4 regions of the Kitasatospora sp. NPDC093679 genome follow, and region 2 is predicted to be linked to each of the others. Evidence: riboswitches for the same ligand, from Rfam matches in the RefSeq annotation. Region 2 holds a riboswitch; each other region holds the start of a gene.
What was found. A riboswitch is a leader RNA that binds a small molecule or an ion and turns the genes downstream of it on or off. The one in region 2 is predicted to bind cyclic di-AMP.
Positions count from the first base shown of each region.

Region 1: linked by a shared signal. The riboswitch ahead of AB0O09_RS29270 (NlpC/P60 family protein) and the one ahead of AB0O09_RS11440 (transglycosylase family protein) in region 2 are both predicted to bind cyclic di-AMP.
Region 3: linked by a shared signal. The riboswitch ahead of AB0O09_RS27310 (glycoside hydrolase family 16 protein) and the one ahead of AB0O09_RS11440 (transglycosylase family protein) in region 2 are both predicted to bind cyclic di-AMP.
Region 4: linked by a shared signal. The riboswitch ahead of AB0O09_RS31755 (transglycosylase family protein) and the one ahead of AB0O09_RS11440 (transglycosylase family protein) in region 2 are both predicted to bind cyclic di-AMP.

Region 1 covers NZ_JBFBDW010000046.1:24,172-28,523, forward strand. Annotated here, with positions in the region: gene AB0O09_RS29260 (hypothetical protein) at 1-135, opposite strand, end outside; gene AB0O09_RS29265 (NlpC/P60 family protein) at 225-1,283, opposite strand; gene AB0O09_RS29270 (NlpC/P60 family protein) at 1,523-2,590, opposite strand; cyclic di-AMP (ydaO/yuaA leader) riboswitch at 2,601-2,789, opposite strand; gene AB0O09_RS29275 (NlpC/P60 family protein) at 3,149-4,177, opposite strand.
Region 2 covers NZ_JBFBDW010000010.1:102,978-107,329, reverse strand. Annotated here, with positions in the region: gene AB0O09_RS11450 (SDR family NAD(P)-dependent oxidoreductase) at 1-233, opposite strand, end outside; gene AB0O09_RS11445 (cytochrome P450) at 505-1,794, shown strand; cyclic di-AMP (ydaO/yuaA leader) riboswitch at 2,007-2,172, shown strand; gene AB0O09_RS11440 (transglycosylase family protein) at 2,177-2,983, shown strand; gene eno (phosphopyruvate hydratase) at 3,188-4,352, shown strand, end outside.
Region 3 covers NZ_JBFBDW010000040.1:17,162-21,513, reverse strand. Annotated here, with positions in the region: gene AB0O09_RS27315 (gamma-glutamylcyclotransferase) at 1-319, shown strand, start outside; gene AB0O09_RS27310 (glycoside hydrolase family 16 protein) at 365-1,678, opposite strand; cyclic di-AMP (ydaO/yuaA leader) riboswitch at 1,682-1,858, opposite strand; gene AB0O09_RS27305 (8-oxoguanine deaminase) at 2,118-3,500, opposite strand; gene pucL (factor-independent urate hydroxylase) at 3,652-4,352, opposite strand, start outside.
Region 4 covers NZ_JBFBDW010000055.1:15,228-19,579, forward strand. Annotated here, with positions in the region: gene AB0O09_RS31750 (hypothetical protein) at 1-1,449, opposite strand, end outside; cyclic di-AMP (ydaO/yuaA leader) riboswitch at 1,798-1,996, shown strand; gene AB0O09_RS31755 (transglycosylase family protein) at 2,002-3,171, shown strand; gene AB0O09_RS31760 (hypothetical protein) at 3,345-3,548, shown strand; gene AB0O09_RS31765 (LacI family DNA-binding transcriptional regulator) at 3,762-4,352, opposite strand, start outside.

The sequences.
Region 1 (4,352 bases), on a different contig from region 2:
CGGCGCGCCCTGCGGGGACAGGCCGGCCCGGTCCCCGGTGGCGGGCAGGGCGCGGGGCGCGGAGAGCTGGGCGAGGCCGCCGACGGCCAGCAGCAGGGCGGTGCGCCGGGAGATCCGGCCGCCGGCGGGCAGCACGGACCGGCCCGCCGCGGCGCACCGGGGCAGGTCGGTGACCAGGGGCTCGGCCTCCCCGCCGGACGGGCCGGGCTGCCGGTGGAAGGCGCTCAGACCCGCACCACCCCGCTGACGGGCATGGCAGCGACGCTCTCGTAGCGGACCCGGGCTCCGGGGTGCGGGGCATGCACGACCACGCCGCCGCCGGCGTACATGCCGACGTGGTGCATGTCCTTGTAGAAGATCACCAGGTCTCCCGGTCGCGCCTCGGACAGGCTGACTCGCCTCCCCGCGTGTGCCTGCGCCTGCGAGGTGCGCGGCAGGGTGACTCCGGCCTGCCGCCAGCTCCAGTACATCAGACCGGAGCAGTCGAACGTGGAAGGGCCGGTGGATCCGTAGACGTAGGGCGAGCCGATCCGGCTGATCGCGGCAGCCAGGGCGGCGGCGGCGCGGTCGGAGGAGGGCGGCCGGTCGCCGAGGTCGATCCGGTCGGTGCCGTGCGCTGCGCGGCTGGCCGCGTCGGCGGCGTCGTCCGCGGCCAGCCGGGCGCGTTCGTCGGTGGTGAGGCCGCCGAGCAGCCGCTGGGCGTCGCCGAGCCGGCGCCGGACCTCGTCCTTGTGGTCGGCGAGCGAGCGGCGGACCTCCTCCAGCTCGGCGAGCTTGGCGGTGGCCTCGGCGCGGCGCTGGTCGAGCCGGCGCTGCCGGTCGAGCACCTGGTGCAGGGTGTCGCTCTGCCGGCTGGCGGCCTGGTCGAGGGCGCGGGCGCGGGTGAGGTAGCCGGCCGGGTCGGACTCCAGCATGAGGCGGACGGAGGGGTCGAGCCCGCCGTCGCGGTACTGGGCGGCGGCGGCGGTGGCGAGGTCGGTGTAGAGCCCGTTCAGCTCTTCCTGGCCGGTGGCGACCTGGTCCTGCAGCTGGCCGGCCTCGGTCTGCAGGCGCTTCTGGTCCTCCCCCGCGGCGTTCGCGCGCTCGCTGGCCTGCTCGGCCTCCTCGTAGAGCCGGTCGACCTTCGCCCGGACGTCGGCCGTCCGCCGCCCGGGGTCGGCGGGGGCGCCGTGGGCCGCGGTGCCGACGGTGGCGCCGACGGCCGTGGTCGCCGCGGCCGTGAGCACCAGGGCCCGGGCGAGGGTGTGGCCGCCCGGCAGTTGGGGGCGTCGGTGCGCGGACATGCGGCGGCGGCTCCGTTCCTGCGGACGGACGGCCGCCGCCGCCCGGGTCGGGCGGGCGTCCTCGCGGACATCCGGGGGCAGACGTTAGCGAGTCCGGCCGGGCTAGTCCAAACCCTGCCAGCACCGAATATTTGACCTTCAATCGGACATTCTGCCGACCGGGCCGCCGGGTGCGGCAACGGCCGCGGGCCCGGCCCCACAGGGGGAGCCGGGCCCGCGGGGAGCCGCCGGACGGACCGTCAGACCCGGACGATCGCCGAGATCGGCATGGCCGTCGCCGAGACGTAGCGGACGACCGCACCGGTGTGCGGCGCGTGGATGACCTGCCCGCCGCCCACGTACATGCCGACGTGGTGCTGGTCGCTGTAGTAGATCACCAGGTCGCCGGGCTTGGCGTTGGCGATGTTGGTGCCGATGTTGGTGCCCGCGCCGGCCTGGGACTGCGAGGTGCGCGGGATCGAGACGCCGGCCTTGCCGTACGCCCACTGCATCAGACCGGAGCAGTCGAAGGTGCTCGGGCCGGTCGCACCGTACACGTACGGGGCGCCCAGCGCGGACTTGACGGCCGCGATCGCCTTGGCGGTGTACGAGCCCGAGGGCACGTCCGCACTGCCGAGGTCGGGACGGGCGGTGTCCCGCGAGGCGCGGTCCGCGGTGGACTTGGCCGCGGAGGCCGCCTTCGCCTCGGCCGCGGCGAGGTCGTCCTTCTCCTTCTGGGTGAGGGTGTTCAGCAGGGCGCTGGCCTTGGCCAGCTTGTCCTGGAACTCCTCCTTCTTGGCCTTCAGCGCGCGGGTGCTGGTGTCCAGCTCGGCGAGCTTGTGCTCGGCCTCGGCCTTCTGGCCGTCCAGCTTGGCCTGCTCGGCCTTGAAGGACTTGAGGGTGTCGGCCTGGGTGGCGCTCATCCGGCTGACCGCGCCGGCCTGACCCAGGAACTCGCCCGGGTTGCTGGAGAGCATCAGCTGGACGGTCGGCGAGATGCCGCCGTCGCGGTACTGCTGGGCCGCGACCTCGGCGAGGCGGCCCTGGACGCCGCTGACCTCCGCCTGCTGGCGGGCGACCTGGTCCTGCAGCTGGGTGACCTGCTTCTGCAGGTCCTGCTGCTTCTGCTCGGCCGCGAGGTAGGCCTCGTTGGAGGCCTCGGCCTGCTCGTTGAGCTGGTCGACCTGGGCCGCGACCTGCTCCTTGGTGGGGGTCGGGTCCGCGTGCGCGCCGGTCTGCGAGGAGAGGGCCACCGCAGTGGCGGCTGCCGCAGTCAGGATCGAGGCGCGGGTACGGCCGACGGGCTTGGGACGACGATGGGACGCCACGAAGGCGGACTCCTTCTTCCTCACACCGCCTACCGGGTGAGCTGACGGGTTCGGGCCGGAAGCATTGCCCTACGACGCCTCACGCCCGCACCCGCCCGTCCGCGGTCCGACCGCGGCCCGGCCGGCGCGGCCGACCTGACGCCGATTCACCCCGGGGGAAACGTGGTTCCCCGGCTCCGTTCGACAGCACCCCCGCAGGGGCTCCCCGTGGACGGTCGGGACCGTCCTGCTGCGTCGCGGACTCGGCGGCGACCACCGCCGTCGCCCGGGTTGGGCGAACCACTGTGCGGTGATCCGTGGGGATGACCCTAGTAACCGATCCGTGATCCGTTCAAATCCTTGTCAGAAAAACGACGGGGAAATGTTGTCGTGAAAATGTGATTGCGACCGCCAGTGACCGGCGATCCACGCTCGGATGACGCGATGTCACCCGCCGGCGGACAAAACGCGACGCCCGGGCGTGTCGGAGATCACACGGTGATCGCGACACGCCCGGGCGTGTCATGCGGCATCAGAAACGCCACAGGTGAGGCTTATGTCCGAATTGCTACCGGAGGGTCAGACGCGGCGGATCGTCTTGATCGGCAGGGTGTCGGCGTCCATCACCTTCACCACGTCGCCGGTGTGCGGCGCGTGGACGACGAGGCCGTTGCCGATGTACATGCCGACGTGGTGCGCGTCCGAGTAGTAGATGACGAGGTCACCCGGCTGGGCGTCGGCCAAGGAGGGTACCCGGGCGCCGACGCTCGCCTGCGACTGCGAGGTGCGCGGCAGCGACACGCCGGCCTTGGCGTACGCCCAGACCATCAGACCGGAGCAGTCGAAGGAGTTCGGGCCGGTGGCGCCCCAGACGTACGGGGTGCCGCGCTTGCCCATCGCCGCGGCGACCGCGGTGGCCGCGTAACCGGAGGCCGGCGGCAGGCTGCCCAGGTCGTAACGGCTGTCGCCGCGCGAGGCGCGGTCGGTGCCGAGGACCGCGGCGCGCTCGGCGGCGGTCAGCGTGCTCAGCAGGCTCTGGGCCTCGGAGAGCTTCTTCTGGACCTCCGACTTGGCGTCGTTCAGGACCTGGGTGGAGCGGTCCAGCTCGGACAGGATGGCGGCGGCCTCCTGCTTCTGCTGGTCCAGCCGGCGCTGCTGGTCCCGCAGGCCCTTCAGCGTCGAGGCCTGGGTGTCGGTGGCCTGCTCGTTGCTGGACGCCTTCGCGAGGTAGTTGTCCGGGTTCGAGGAGAGCATCAGCGCGACCGTCGGGTCGACGCCGCCGGTGCGGTACTCGTCGGCCGCGACCGCGGACAGGCCCGACGCCACCTGGGAGAGCTGCTCCTGGCTGCGGGCGATCTGGTCCTGCAGCTGGTCGGCCTGCTTGCGGAGCTGGTCGGCCCGCTCCTTGGCGCCGTTGTACTTCTCGGCCGCCTGCTCCTGCTCCTCGAGCAGCTTGTCGACCTGGACCTTCACCTCGTCCTTGCTCGGCTTCGCCGGCGCGGCGTGCGCGGCGGCCTGGGCCGACAGGGCGACCGCGGTCGCGGCGGCAGCGGTGAGCACGGTGACCCGCGCGCGGCTCGGCTGCTTGGGACGGCGGTGGGAGGCCAAGGGACTAGCTCCTTCTTCCTGCTGGACTCACCCGATCGGGTGGACGTCCGGAAAATAGGTTTGACGCCAGACCCTAGTGAAGATCCGCCTCCTGCGCCACTCCCGTGCCGGGCGAACTTGGCGCGGAACGCTGGATTTCACCACCCCGACACAACCCCGCCACCCGGCCCTCCAC
Region 2 (4,352 bases):
CTCGCGGTGTCGACCAGGGCGGCGACGTCGCTGGGCTGGTGGACGTCGCCGCTGACGCCGACGACCGGGCAGCCGGGGCGGTCGAGCTCGGTGGCGAGGTCCTCCGCGACGCCCGGGCGCAGATCGGCGACGAGCATGCCCGCGGCGCCCGCGGCGGCGAAGCGGCGGGCCAGGTCGGCCCCCTCGCCCCCGCTCAGTACGGCGATGACGACCACTGCCCCGGCTACTCGCACGGCCTGCTCCTCTCTGAGCACGACACCCCGCGGGCGGCTCCGCACGTCCGCCCTCACGGTTATCGGAGGATCGTAGGCACCTCGCGACCCTCCGCAACAGGGATTACCCCCCAGGTGACCAGGCTCACGCCCGTCCGGGCCGATCGGATCCGGCCGTCCCGCACGGGCCCCCGGGCAGCCCCTCCCGACGCCGCCCGCGCGGGCCGGCCGGACCGGGCGGGCCGGGCGGGCGCCGTCGGGAGGGGCGCCCGGCAGCGGATACGGTCGGGGCATGCCGGAGACCCCCCGACCCGACGACCGACCCGAACTCTTCACCTGGGAGTTCGCCGCCGACCCCTACCCCGCGTACGCCTGGCTGCGCGAGCACGCGCCGGTGCACCGCACCACGCTGCCCAGCGGGGTGGACGCCTGGCTGGTGACCCGGTACGCGGACGCCCGGCAGGCGCTCGCGGACGCCCGGCTCTCCAAGAACCCGGTGCACCACAGCGGGCAGGCGCACCGCTCCGGCCGGGTCGGCATCCCGGGCGAGCGGCAGGCCGATCTGATGACCCACCTGCTGAACATCGACCCGCCGGACCACACCCGGCTGCGCCGGTTGGTCTCCAAGGCGTTCACGCCGCGCCGGGTGGCGGAGTTCGAGCCGCGGGTGCAGCAGCTCACCGACCGGCTGATCGACTCCTTCGCCGGGCGTGGCACGGCCGACCTGATCCACGAGTTCGCCTTCCCGCTGCCGATCTACGCGATCTGCGACCTGCTCGGCGTGCCGCCGGAGGACCAGGACGACTTCCGGGACTGGGCCGGCATGATGCTGCGACACACGAAGCCGGGCCAGCCCGGCGGGCAGCGCGGCGGCGTCGGCCGGGCCGTGAAGCGGATCCGCACGTACCTGGCGGAGCTGATCCACCGCAAGCGGGCCGACCTCGGCGACGACCTGATCTCCGGCCTGATCCGGGCCAGCGACCACGGCGAGCACCTGACCGAGAACGAGGCCGCGGCGATGGCCTTCATCCTGCTGTTCGCCGGCTTCGAGACCACCGTCAACCTGATCGGCAACGGCCTGCACGCCCTGCTGCGCAACCCCGGGCAGCGGGCGCTGCTGCAGGAGTCGGTGGCACGCGGCGAGAGCGGCCTGCTGGAGACCGGGATCGAGGAGCTGCTGCGCTACGACGGGCCGGTGGAGCTGGCCACCTGGCGGTTCGCGACCCGGCCGCTGACGATCGGCGGGGTGGAGATCCCGGTCGGCGACCCGGTGCTGGTGGTGCTGGCGGCGGCCGACCGCGACCCGGCCCGGTTCTCCGGCGAGAACACCCTGGACCTCGCCCGCGCCGACAACCCGCACCTGGGCTTCGGCCACGGCATCCACTACTGCATCGGCGCCCCGCTGGCCCGCCTGGAGGGCCGGGCCGCCCTGGCGACGCTGCTGACCCGACTGCCGGACCTCGCCCTGGACGCCGACCCGGCGGACCTGCGCTGGCGCGGCGGCCTCATCATGCGGGGCCTGCGCGAGCTGCCGGTCGCCTTCACCCCGGTGGGGCCGTCCGGGCGGCGCGACCCGGTCTGACGGTGTGTCGCACCGGTCGGATCCGGTCGGAACTGAACACTCGTCAATCAGGAAACACCTGCATCGTTCGTGGGCGATAATCAGGTCTCCGTAATTGCTCCGTGATACCCGCGATATGGGCTTGTGATCGGTCGTTCGATCTGCTTACTCTCCCGAACAGTCCGCAGCCGCGGACCCCGGCACGGCAACGCCGAATCCTGTCCGCCGTGCCCGGGCCTCACGACCGAGACCCAGGACAGGGGCGGGGGAACCACGTTCGTCGCCGTCCCCACGGCTAGGGGTGAAGCCGCGTCAGCAGGGCCCCTCCTGCGGCCGCGGCCGGGCCAGCCTCCCGGTCCGAACCCGACAGCTCACCTCGCAGGCGTTCGGAGAGGGACAACCCATGCTCTTCACCGGACCTGGCCGCCACCGCCGCAGGACGTCCGCCGAGAAGGCGGTCGCCGTCGCGGGTGTCACGGGTGTCGGCCTCGCCCTGCCGCTGCTCACCGCGGGCGGAGCCCATGCCGCCCCCGTCTCGATCTGGGACAAGGTCGCCCAGTGCGAGAGCGGCGGCAACTGGAGGATCAACACCGGCAACGGCTTCTACGGCGGGCTGCAGTTCACCGCCCGGACCTGGAAGGGGTTCGGCGGCGCCCGGTACGCCCCGCTCGCCCACCAGGCGAGCAAGAGCGAACAGATCGCCGTCGCCGAGAAGGTGCTGGCCTCCCAGGGGCCCGGCGCGTGGCCGGTGTGTTCCAAACGCGCCGGCCTGACCCGCGCGTCCGCCGGGAGCGGCGGGACGCGCAGCGGCACCGGACAGACGCAGGCCCCGGCGGCCCCGGCGTCGCCGCAGTTCCCCGGCCGCGGCGGCTTCGACGCCGACTCCGGCGTGTACTGGTACCAGAAGGACGACCAGTGGTACTGGACGGCGCACCAGGAGGTCTACGAGCGCCACCTGCCGCCGGCGCCCACCGGGCCGGCCGACCCGGCCGACGGCGGCGCCGACGAGGGCGCCCGCACCCTGCAGGCCGTTCCGGTGCCCTCCCTCGGCCGCGAGCAGTACACCGTGCAGGAGGGCGACACGCTGTCCGGCATCGCCGCCGCGCACGGGCTGCCCGGCGGCTGGGAGCAGCTGTACGCGAACAACCGCGAGGCCGTCGGCGCCGATCCGGACCTGATCCTGCCCGGCCAGCAGCTGCGCCTGGCCTGACGGTCCGGCACGGTACGAACGGTCCGTCCGCCCGCGGGGCGGCACCCGCGGGCGGACGGCCGGTTTTGTGGTCCTTCAGGTGAACTACCGGCGAGTAGACCGGCCACACGGTGAGACAGGGCCATGCGCGGCACGGCCCGGTGGGCCCGTGCGGTTAGGCTCTGGTCGTAACGACCCTCATCCGCTTCCGCTAGGAGATGCCTCGTGCCGTCCATTGATGTCGTCGTAGCCCGCGAAATCCTCGACTCCCGCGGTAACCCCACGGTCGAGGTCGAGGTCGGCCTCGACGACGGCAGCACCGGTCGTGCCGCTGTCCCGTCCGGTGCCTCCACCGGTGCCTTCGAGGCCCTGGAGCTTCGCGACGGCGACAAGAACCGCTACTTCGGCAAGGGCGTGGAGAAGGCCGTCCTCGCCGTCATCGAGCAGATCGGCCCGGAGCTGGTCGGCTACGACGCCACCGAGCAGCGCCTGATCGACCAGGCCATGCTCGACCTGGACGCCACCCCCGACAAGTCCTCGCTCGGCGCCAACGCGATCCTCGGCGTCTCCCTCGCCGTGGCGCACGCCGCCTCCGAGGCCAGCGACCTGCCGCTGTTCCGCTACCTGGGCGGCCCCAACGCCCACGTGCTGCCCGTCCCGATGATGAACATCCTCAACGGCGGCTCGCACGCGGACTCCAACGTCGACATCCAGGAGTTCATGATCGCCCCGATCGGCGCGGAGTCCTTCTCCGAGGCCGTCCGCTGGGGCGTCGAGGTCTACCACACCCTCAAGGGCGTGCTGAAGGAGCGCGGCCTGTCCACCGGCCTCGGCGACGAGGGCGGCTTCGCGCCGAACCTGGACTCCAACCGCGAGGCGCTCGACCTGATCGTCGAGGCCATCAAGAAGGCCGGCTACACCCCGGGCAAGGACGTCGCGCTCGCCCTGGACGTCGCCTCCTCCGAGTTCCACAACGACGGCGCCTACACCTTCGAGGGCAAGGCGATCTCCTCCGCCGAGCTCATCGACTACTACGCCGAGCTGGTCGCCGCGTACCCGCTGGTCTCCATCGAGGACCCGCTGGACGAGTCGGACTGGGACGGCTGGAAGGCCATGACCGACAAGCTGGGCGACAAGGTCCAGCTGGTCGGCGACGACCTGTTCGTCACCAACCCGGAGCGCCTGCGCCGCGGCATCGAGACCGGCACCGCCAACGCGCTGCTGGTGAAGGTCAACCAGATCGGCTCGCTCACCGAGACCCTGGACGCCGTCGAGCTGGCCCAGCGCAACGGCTACCGCTGCATGATGTCGCACCGCTCCGGCGAGACCGAGGACGTCACCATCGCCGACCTCGCCGTCGCCACCAACTGCGGCCAGATCAAGACCGGCG
Region 3 (4,352 bases), on a different contig from region 2:
CCTGGTCGGCCCGGTCCGCACCGCACCCGGCCACCGCTTCTTCTCCGTCCGCGACGTCTGCCCCGGCCTGCTGCCCGACCCGGGCGGCAGCGCGGCGATCGAGGGCGAGCTCTACGACCTCCCGCTGGAGCACCTGCGGGACGCCGTCCTGCCGGGCGAGCCTCCGGAGTTGGAGCTCGGCGTGATCGCCCTCTCGGACGGCACGCCGTGCCTGTCCATGGTGCTGCGCCGCGGTGAGCTCGAGCGCGGGGTGCACCGCGAGATCACCGGCCACGGCGGCTGGCGGGCCTACCTGGCCACCCTCGGCCGCACCGCCTGACCGGCGCCCCCGGGGGGAGGGCGCCGGTCGGGCGGACGCGGAAGGTCAGCCCGCCTTCCAGAACTTGACCGAGTCGACGGCGATGTCCGCCGAGGAGCCCACGGCGGGCACGGTGCCGCCGAGGGCCGTCTCGGACTGCAGCACCCAGTGCATCGAGTTGGCGGGGATGCGCGCGGTGGAGCGCCCGATCACCTTGCCGTCCAGGTAGAAGGTCACGCCGTCCTTCTGCCAGTCGACCGCCGAGGTGTGCCACGCGCCGGCGGTCGGGACGCCGCTGGAGTAGGCGTCCTGGTCGCTGCCCGAGGTGGCGTCGGCGCGGTGCATGAAGGCGCCGATCGAGCCGTTGAGGTCGCCCTCGGGGAAGTCGATCTCGCCGTGCTGCGGCCAGACGCCGTCGTCCGGCCAGAGCAGCCACGCCATCTTGTAGCCGGAGGCCGAGGTCGCCTTCCAGGTCACCTCGAAGCGCCCGTACTGGACGCCGTCGCCGGAGGCGGACGGCAGCTTGGGCACCGGTGCGGAGACCCAGGTGCCGGAGGCGTCCCGGTTGAGGTGGAGGTTCATCTGGCCGTTGGCGATGGACATCGTCCTCGACGGCGAGTAGGTGCCGTTCTTGCTGGTGTCCTTCCAGCCGTCCGGGTAGGCCCACCACTTGCCGTCCACCGCGGCCGGCAGTCCGGAGCAGTGGCTGGCGGTGATGGACGGGCCGTTGGAGCAGCCCGTCCAGCTGCCGAGCGGCACGTTGACGCCGTCGAAGTCGTCCGACCAGGTCGGCGCACCGGCCGTCGAGGTGGGGGAGGAGCTCGCCGACGGGGAGGCGGCGAAGCTCGGCGCCGCCGTGGTCGGGGACGCGGTCGGCGTGGTGGGCGCCGGGGTGGCGCTCGCCGTGGGGGAGGTGCTCGGCGCCACCGGGGCGGCGGTCGGGCTCGGGCTCGGGGCCGGCGCGGCGGTGCCCGCGTCGCGGACGTCCAGCGTCTGCACCGGGAGGTCGTGCCAGCGCCGGTCGGCGTCCTGCCAGGTGCCGAAGGCGGTGTAGACGCCGGCCGGCAGGGTGCGGGCGGCGGTGGTGACGGTGACCCCGTCGGGGCAGATCCGCACGTTGCGGCCGCTGCCGGGGAAGTCCAGCTTGTTGCCGGCGGCGTCGCGGACGGCGACGCCGATCCTCCGGGCGGTGAAGCAGGCGGAGGAGTGGACGGAGAGGGAGGCGGCTGCCGCGGTGTTCGCGGCCATGGCGACCGGCGAGAGCCGGTCCTGGGTCACCTCGGGCACGTTGGCGGCCTCGGCGCTGCCCAGGAAGGGGACGGCCAGCAGGCCGAGCCCGGCGACCGCGCCCACCTTGAGGGCGATGGCGGAAACAGGCATGGAGTTGTTCCTCGACGACGCCTGCGAGGTGAGCTGTCGGATTCGGGCCGTCAGGTGGCCCGGCCGCCCGGTGGGCGGCTTCACCCCGAGCCCTGGCCGTACGCGAGCATGCGCGCGGGGCCAGGGCGACTTACCTGGTTCCCCCGCTCCCGTCCGTGTCGCATCTCGCGTTGCCGTCACCGGGCGGACGGGACTCGGCGGTCCCGGGACGGGGCCCGCATGGAGCGGGCGTCCGAGCAGGTTAGCAGTGTCCTCCCGGAGGGCAAGGCATCGGACCGTCGATGTCAGGTCCGTCACATCCGGGCGCGCCGCAGCCCCCGGACCCTCGCCGTGGGTCCGGGGGCTGTGCTCCGTACGGCCACCGGCCCGCTGTGGGCCGGCCGGGGGCCACGGAGTCCGGGTGGCGTACCGTCCCTGGTACGGCCCGGAGTGCGGGGGGTCAGGCGCGGGAGGCGAGCTCCTTCGCGGCGCGGGCGCAGGCCAGCGCGATCCGGTCCTCGTCGACGGTGGTCAGCACGCCCTTCTCGACGACGGCGTTGCCGTTGACGAACAGCACCGCCAGCGGCGGCAGGGCGCCCATGGTGAGCGCGGCCACCGGGTCGGCGATCGAGGAGTGCATGATGCCGTCGACCTTCCACAGGGCCAGGTCGGCGAGCTTGCCGGCCTCGATGGAGCCGATCTCGTTCTGCCGGCCGAGCACCCGGGCGCCGCCCATGGTGCCCAGACGCAGCGACTGGCGTGCCGTCAGCGCGTCGGGGCGGCCGTGCAGGCGGTTGATCAGCAGCGCGTTGCGCAGCTCGGTGCCGAGCTCGCCGGACTCGTTGGAGGCGGTGCCGTCGACGCCGAGGCCCACCGGCACGCCGGCCTTCAGCATGTCCGGGACGCGGGCGATGCCGGCCGCCAGACGGGCGTTGGACGAGGGGCAGTGGGCGACACCGGTGCCGGTCTCGGCGAACTTGGCGATGTCGGAGTCGTTCATGTGGACGCAGTGCGCCATCCACACGTCCTCGCCGAGCCAGCCGGTGGACTCGAAGTAGTCGGTCGGGCCCATGCCGAACAGCTCCTTGCAGAACTGCTCCTCCTCGGCCGTCTCCGAGCCGTGGGTGTGCAGCCGGACGCCCTTGCGGCGGGCCAGCACGGCCGACTCCCTGAGGAGTTCGGTGGAGACCGAGAAGGGCGAGCAGGGCGCGAGGGCCACGTGCAGCATCGAGCCGAAGGAGGCGTCGTGCCACGTGTCGACGGCGGCCTCGGAGGCGATCAGGATGTCCTCGGTCCGCTCCACCGCGTGGTCCGGCGGCAGGCCGCCGTCCTTCTTGCTGCGGTCCATCGAGCCGCGCAGCGCGGTGAAGCGCAGGCCGAGCTCCTGCACGCCCTCGATCGAGGCGCCGAGGACGTCGCCGCCGCCCTGCGGGAAGACGTAGTGGTGGTCGGAGGCGGTGGTGCAGCCGGACTTGAGCAGCGCGGCGGCCGAGCCCTGGGTGGCGGCGTGCACCAGCTTCTCGTCGATCCGGGCCCAGGTCGGGTAGAGCGCGACCAGCCAGTCGAAGAGGATGTCGTCCTGGGCGAGGCCGCGGGTGATCCACTGGTAGAAGTGGTGGTGGGTGTTGACCAGGCCCGGGGTGACCAGATGGCCCTCGCCGTTGATCCGGCGCACCACGTTGTCCAGCCACTGCGGGGCGGGGCCGTCGCCGACCGACTCGATCCGGTTGCCGAGGATCACCACGTGGCCGCGGGCGTACTCGGTGTCGTCTGCGTCCACCGTCGCGACGGCGACGTTCTCGATCACGATCCGCTGGTCGGCGGGTGGGGGCTGGACTGCCATGGCGTGAACTCCTTGGGGGCGAGGGCTGGGGGTGTGCCGCGGGCGGGGCGGCGGGTGGGGCGGGCCGGACGGGGTGCGGAGGCCGGTGCGGGGAAGCACAGGGGCCCCGCGGCGGCGCCGTCCGGCCCGTGGCGGGCGGGTGCCGGTCCGGTCAGGCGACGGGTATGACCGGGACGACGCCCTCGCGGTGGACGGTGCCCTCGATCAGGCCGTACATCCGGTCGGCGGCGTAGTACACCTCGTTCTCGTTCTTGAGGCCGAAGGGCTCCAGGTCGACGAGGAAGTGGTGCTTGTTGGGGAGCTCCAGGCGGACCTCGTCCACCTCGGCGCGGTTGTTCAGCACCCGGGTGCCCATCGCGTGCAGGGTCTGCTGCAGCGAGTAGGAGTACGTCTCGGCGAAGGCCTCCAGCATGTGGCGCTTCACGTGGTTGTAGGAGCGGTTCCAGTTCGGCTGCGGCTCGTCGTCGCGGCCGGTGTAGCCGTACTTCCAACGGGCCGTCACCTGGGTCGCCAGGATGCGGTCGTAGGCCTCCTGGAGGGTGGTGTACTTGTCCTTGATGTAGCCCCAGAACTCGGAGTTGGTCGTGTTCATCACGACCAGGTCCTTGAGTCCGGAGATCACCTGGACGGACTCGCCGTCGAACACGATCTCGGAGGTGCGTACCTCCTGGCCGTTGCGGACGAAGGAGTGGCCGACCTCCTCGGAGCCGATGAAGCGGGCGGAGCTGTCCGGGGTCCGGATGCGGTCCCAGGTGTACTCCTCGATGCGGATGCGGGCGCTGTGCACCACACCGCGCTCGGTGTTCTCGACGAAGTGGCGGGCCAGCGTGATGCCGAAGGCCTCCGCCGACT
Region 4 (4,352 bases), on a different contig from region 2:
GTTCAGCCAGACGAAGACGCCGTTCTCGAGGTTGTTGTGGGCCAGGCAGCGCTCGAAGGTCCAGACGCCCTCGCTGGTCTCCGGCCACTCGTAGCCCGAGGCGCCGGTGGCGCCCTGGACGCCGACGGCCACGCAGTCGCGGGCGGTGCCGCCGGTGCCGGCGCCGAGCGAGAAGCCGGTGAGCCGGTAGCCGCGGGGGTTCGGCTCGTGGACGGTGCGGGAGGCCACGCAGGACTCGTAGGTGATGTCGTCGGACGGCGCCTGCGGGGTGCGGGTGTCCGGCGGGCCGTCCCACCAGTAGGCGTCCTCCCAGGTGTTGTGGCTGATGCAGCTGCGGAAGGTGATGCCGTGGCTGGCGTGCGGGACGAAGGCGTGGCTGCCGCTGTCGCGGACCACGACGCCCTCGACGACGGTGCCGCGGGAGGTGTCGCCGAGCATGTGGAAGTGCAGGCCGTACCGGCCGAGCACGGGCTCGGTGACCGGCGAGCCGTTCCAGGTCTCCTTGCCCGGCTGCCGCGGGCCGAGCCAGCGCAGTGCGGCGTGCCGGACGTCGGCCCGGCGCGAGCTGGTCAGGTGGACGTGGGCGCGACCCTCGGCGGTGCCCTCGATCCGGACGCTGCGGGTCAGGTTGAGCACCTCGGCGCCGACCGCGACGCCGCCGCCGGCGGTCACCCGCGGGTGCGGGTGCGCCAGGGGTGCGGTCAGCGTGACGGTCTTGCCGTCGACCCGTCCGATCGTGCACAGATCGTACCGGGTGGAGAATTCGTCCTCGCTCGGGGGTCCGGTCGGCGTGACGGCCAGCTCGTCGCCCGCCCGCCAGCCGACGGGCGGCTCGGCCAGCCGCAGCTCGGTGTCGCCGGCCCGCAGCGCGGTGGCCGCACGGACCCAGGCGGTCTTGGCGGCGCCGTCCAGCCGCAGGTAGCCGGTGCCGGTCACCCAGAGCCCGACGTCTCCCTCCACCACCGTCATGCCGCCGCCACGGAAGCTTCGTTCGTCCACGGACGGAAATCTCAGGGTGTGCACCGAGCCGTCCGCCGGGGCCAACGCCAGGATGCCGCGGACCTCCACGGCGCCCGCGGAGGAGAGCGTGAGGCTGCGCCCGGGGGCGAAGACCAGCGAGCCGCCCGGCTCGACCACCAGGGAACCGATCGACGCGTCGGCGTCCAGCAGGACACGGTCGGCGATCCTGACGGCGCTCCTCGCCCCGGGGACGGCGCCGCCCCAGCCCGCCGGGTCGGACCAGCGGCGGCCCGTCAGATCGACCGGGGAGGGCGAGGGGTCGACAGGAGCCGGGACGGCCCGCGCGTGCCCGGCGGAGGGCCCCTCGGAGGCCGCGAGGAGGGGCGCGGCCGCCACCGCGGGCGCAGCCGACGAGGCGAGCGCGCGGCGGGCCAACTCGCCACCGCCGACCGCGGCCGCGGCGGTGGAGATCCCGAGCCAGACGAGCATCCTGCGCCGGCCGACCCGACGGTGCGGCGCCGGCCGTCGCGGCACTCCGCCGGACGCCGCCTCCCGGTGCCGCCCGTGGTGATCCATGAGCGGTCGACCCCTCCCCCCGGACCGTTGCCCGGCCCCCGCCCTGAAGCATAAACAGGCCGGTTTTCCCGGAAGGGCCTTGCCGGAAATCGACAGAAGTCGATCACGAAAAGATCAAGGGATCGATCATGGAATATACCAAGATCGACTGTGACCGGCATCACACATATTTGCGGTTTGAACTTAACTCTGTCTAATGTCCTCCCACGTTCGTGGTCACACGGACCCAGTTGGCCCGAACGCCGAGTCCTGCCGGCGGTCCGACTGGCAATGCGAAACGCACTTCGGCAGGGGCGGGGGAACCAGGTAAGTCGCCCGGGAACGGTCCAGCACCGCTCCCCGGCTTGGGGTGAAGCCGCACGCGCGGAAACGGCGAGGGATCGCCGGATCCTGCGCGCGCGGCCGGGCAACTCCAGCCCGAATCCGACAGCTCACCTCGCAGGCGTGGGAGAGGAACGCTGCTTCATGCTGTCCATCAACTCCAAGCGTGGCCGCCGCATTCTCGCCACCACCGGCGTCGTCGGCATCGGCCTCAGCATCCCGTCGCTGGCCGCCGGCACCGCCTCCGCCGCCTCGGTCTCCACCTGGGACAAGGTCGCCCAGTGCGAGTCCTCCGGCGACTGGCACATCAACACCGGCAACGGCTTCTACGGCGGCCTCCAGTTCACCAACAGCACCTGGACCTCCTTCGGCGGCGGCAGCTACGCCTCCCGCGCCGACCTGGCCACCAAGGACCAGCAGATCGCCGTCGCCGAGAAGGTGCTGGCCGTCCAGGGCCCCGGCGCCTGGCCCGTCTGCTCCGTCAAGGCCGGCCTGACCAAGGGCGGTCCGGCCCCCGAGATCAACACCGGCGGCTCCGCCTCCACCCCGGCCCCGGCGGCCACCACCCCCGCCAAGCCGGCCGCCCCGGCCGCGCCGGCCGCCTCCACCGGCTCGACCGCCTCCACCGGCACCTCGCAGGACGGCAAGGCCTGGCAGGGCCAGAAGTCCTGGCAGGGCCAGTGGAGCCACGGCGCCACCTACACCGTGCGGGCCGGCGACTGGCTGTCGACCATCGCCGAGCACAACCACGTCCAGGGCGGCTGGCAGAAGCTCTACGAGATCAACAAGTCGGTCCTGAAGAACGGTCCGCACACCATCTACCCGGGCCAGAAGCTGTCGCTGGGCACCCCGGCCAAGGCGTCCTCCACCCCGGCCCAGGCCGCCCCGGCCGCCGCCAAGCCGGCGACCACCGCGGTCAAGGCGAGCACCGCCACGGCCGCGCAGACCGCCACCGGCTCCAAGGCCGCCGCGGTCAACTTCGCGCTCTCCAAGGTGGGTCAGGCCTACATCTACGGCGGCACCGGCAACGGCGGCTGGGACTGCTCCGGCCTCACCCAGGCCGCGCTGCGCGCCGCGGGCATCTCCGTCCCGCGCGTCGCCGCCGACCAGGCCGACTACTCCACCCGCGTCTCGCTGGACAACCTGCAGCCGGGCGACCTGCTGTTCTGGTCCAACAACGGCGCCAACTCGGGCGTGCACCACGTCGCCATGTACATCGGCGACGGCAAGTACGTCGAGGCCGCCAACCCGAGCGCCGGCGTCCGCGTCCAGACCATCGCCAACTGGGCCCCGGACTTCGCCGGCCGGGTCTGAACCACCCCTCCCGGCGTCGCGTACGCCGGGGCAGGCGCCCGAAGCCGTACCTGGGTCCCTCGGCCCGGGCGCTCCTCTCCCCCTCCGCAGCCCCGGAGCGGCCTCCCGCCGCCCCGGGGCTTCGGCCTGCCCGCACGGATAGGCTGACGCCCCCACGGAGTTGAGGAGCCGCCATGGCAGCGAAGGTCACCGTCACGCTGGACGCCGATCTGGCGATCGAGGTCATGCTGGCCGTCGGGGCGGGCAACCCGCAGGACGCGGTGGAGCTGATCGTCCGCGACTACCTGGCCCGCAGCCGCCGCACCGAGGCCCGCACCGGCGACGCCGCCGCCGCCGAACGCACCACCCGCCCCCACCGCACCGTCGAAGAGGGCTGAGGCACACGCCCGGGGGGATCAGCCGCCGGGGGCGCCGGGCCGACCACCAGGGGCGCGTGGAGCACCTCCCGCGCCCCCTGAACGGTTGCCCCGCGCCCCTGGGTTGTTGCCCCGCGCCCCTGGGCCCTGCCCCCGGAAACGCCCGCGGCCCCGGAGAGAGGGCTCTCCGGGGCCGCGAGGGTGTGCCTCGGGCCCGTCGGCCCGTGGCGGGGGTCAGCGCACGCTGGCGCCGGTGGAGCCGCGCATCACGAGCTCCGGCTGGAACATGAACTCCGCGCGCTGCGCGGGGTTGCCGCCGACCTCCTCCAGCAGGGCGTCCACGGCCGCGATGGCCATGGCCTCCACCGGCTGGCGGATCGTGGTCAGCGGCGGCTCGGTGAACGCTATCAACGGCGAGTCGTCGAACCCGACCACCGAGACGTCCTGCGGCACCGCGAGGCCGCGCTGCCGGGCCGCCCGGATCGCGCCGAGCGCCATCATGTCGCTGCCGCACACGATCGCCGTGCAGCCCTTGTCGAGCAGCACGCCGGCCGCGGCGTGCCCGCCCTCCACGCTGAACAGCGTGTGGTGGATCCAGCCGTCGGCCTCCTCCTCGGTCACTCCGAGCAGTTCCTGCACGGCCGCCCGGAAGCCCTCGACCTTCCGGAGCACCGGTACGAAGCGCCGCTGCCCGATCGCGAGGCCGATCTTCGTGTGGCCGAGCTCGACCAGGTGCTGGACGGCCATCCACATCGCGGCGCGGTCGTCCGGGGAGATGAACGGCGCGGCGATCCGCTCGCTGTAGCCGTTGATCATCACGAACGG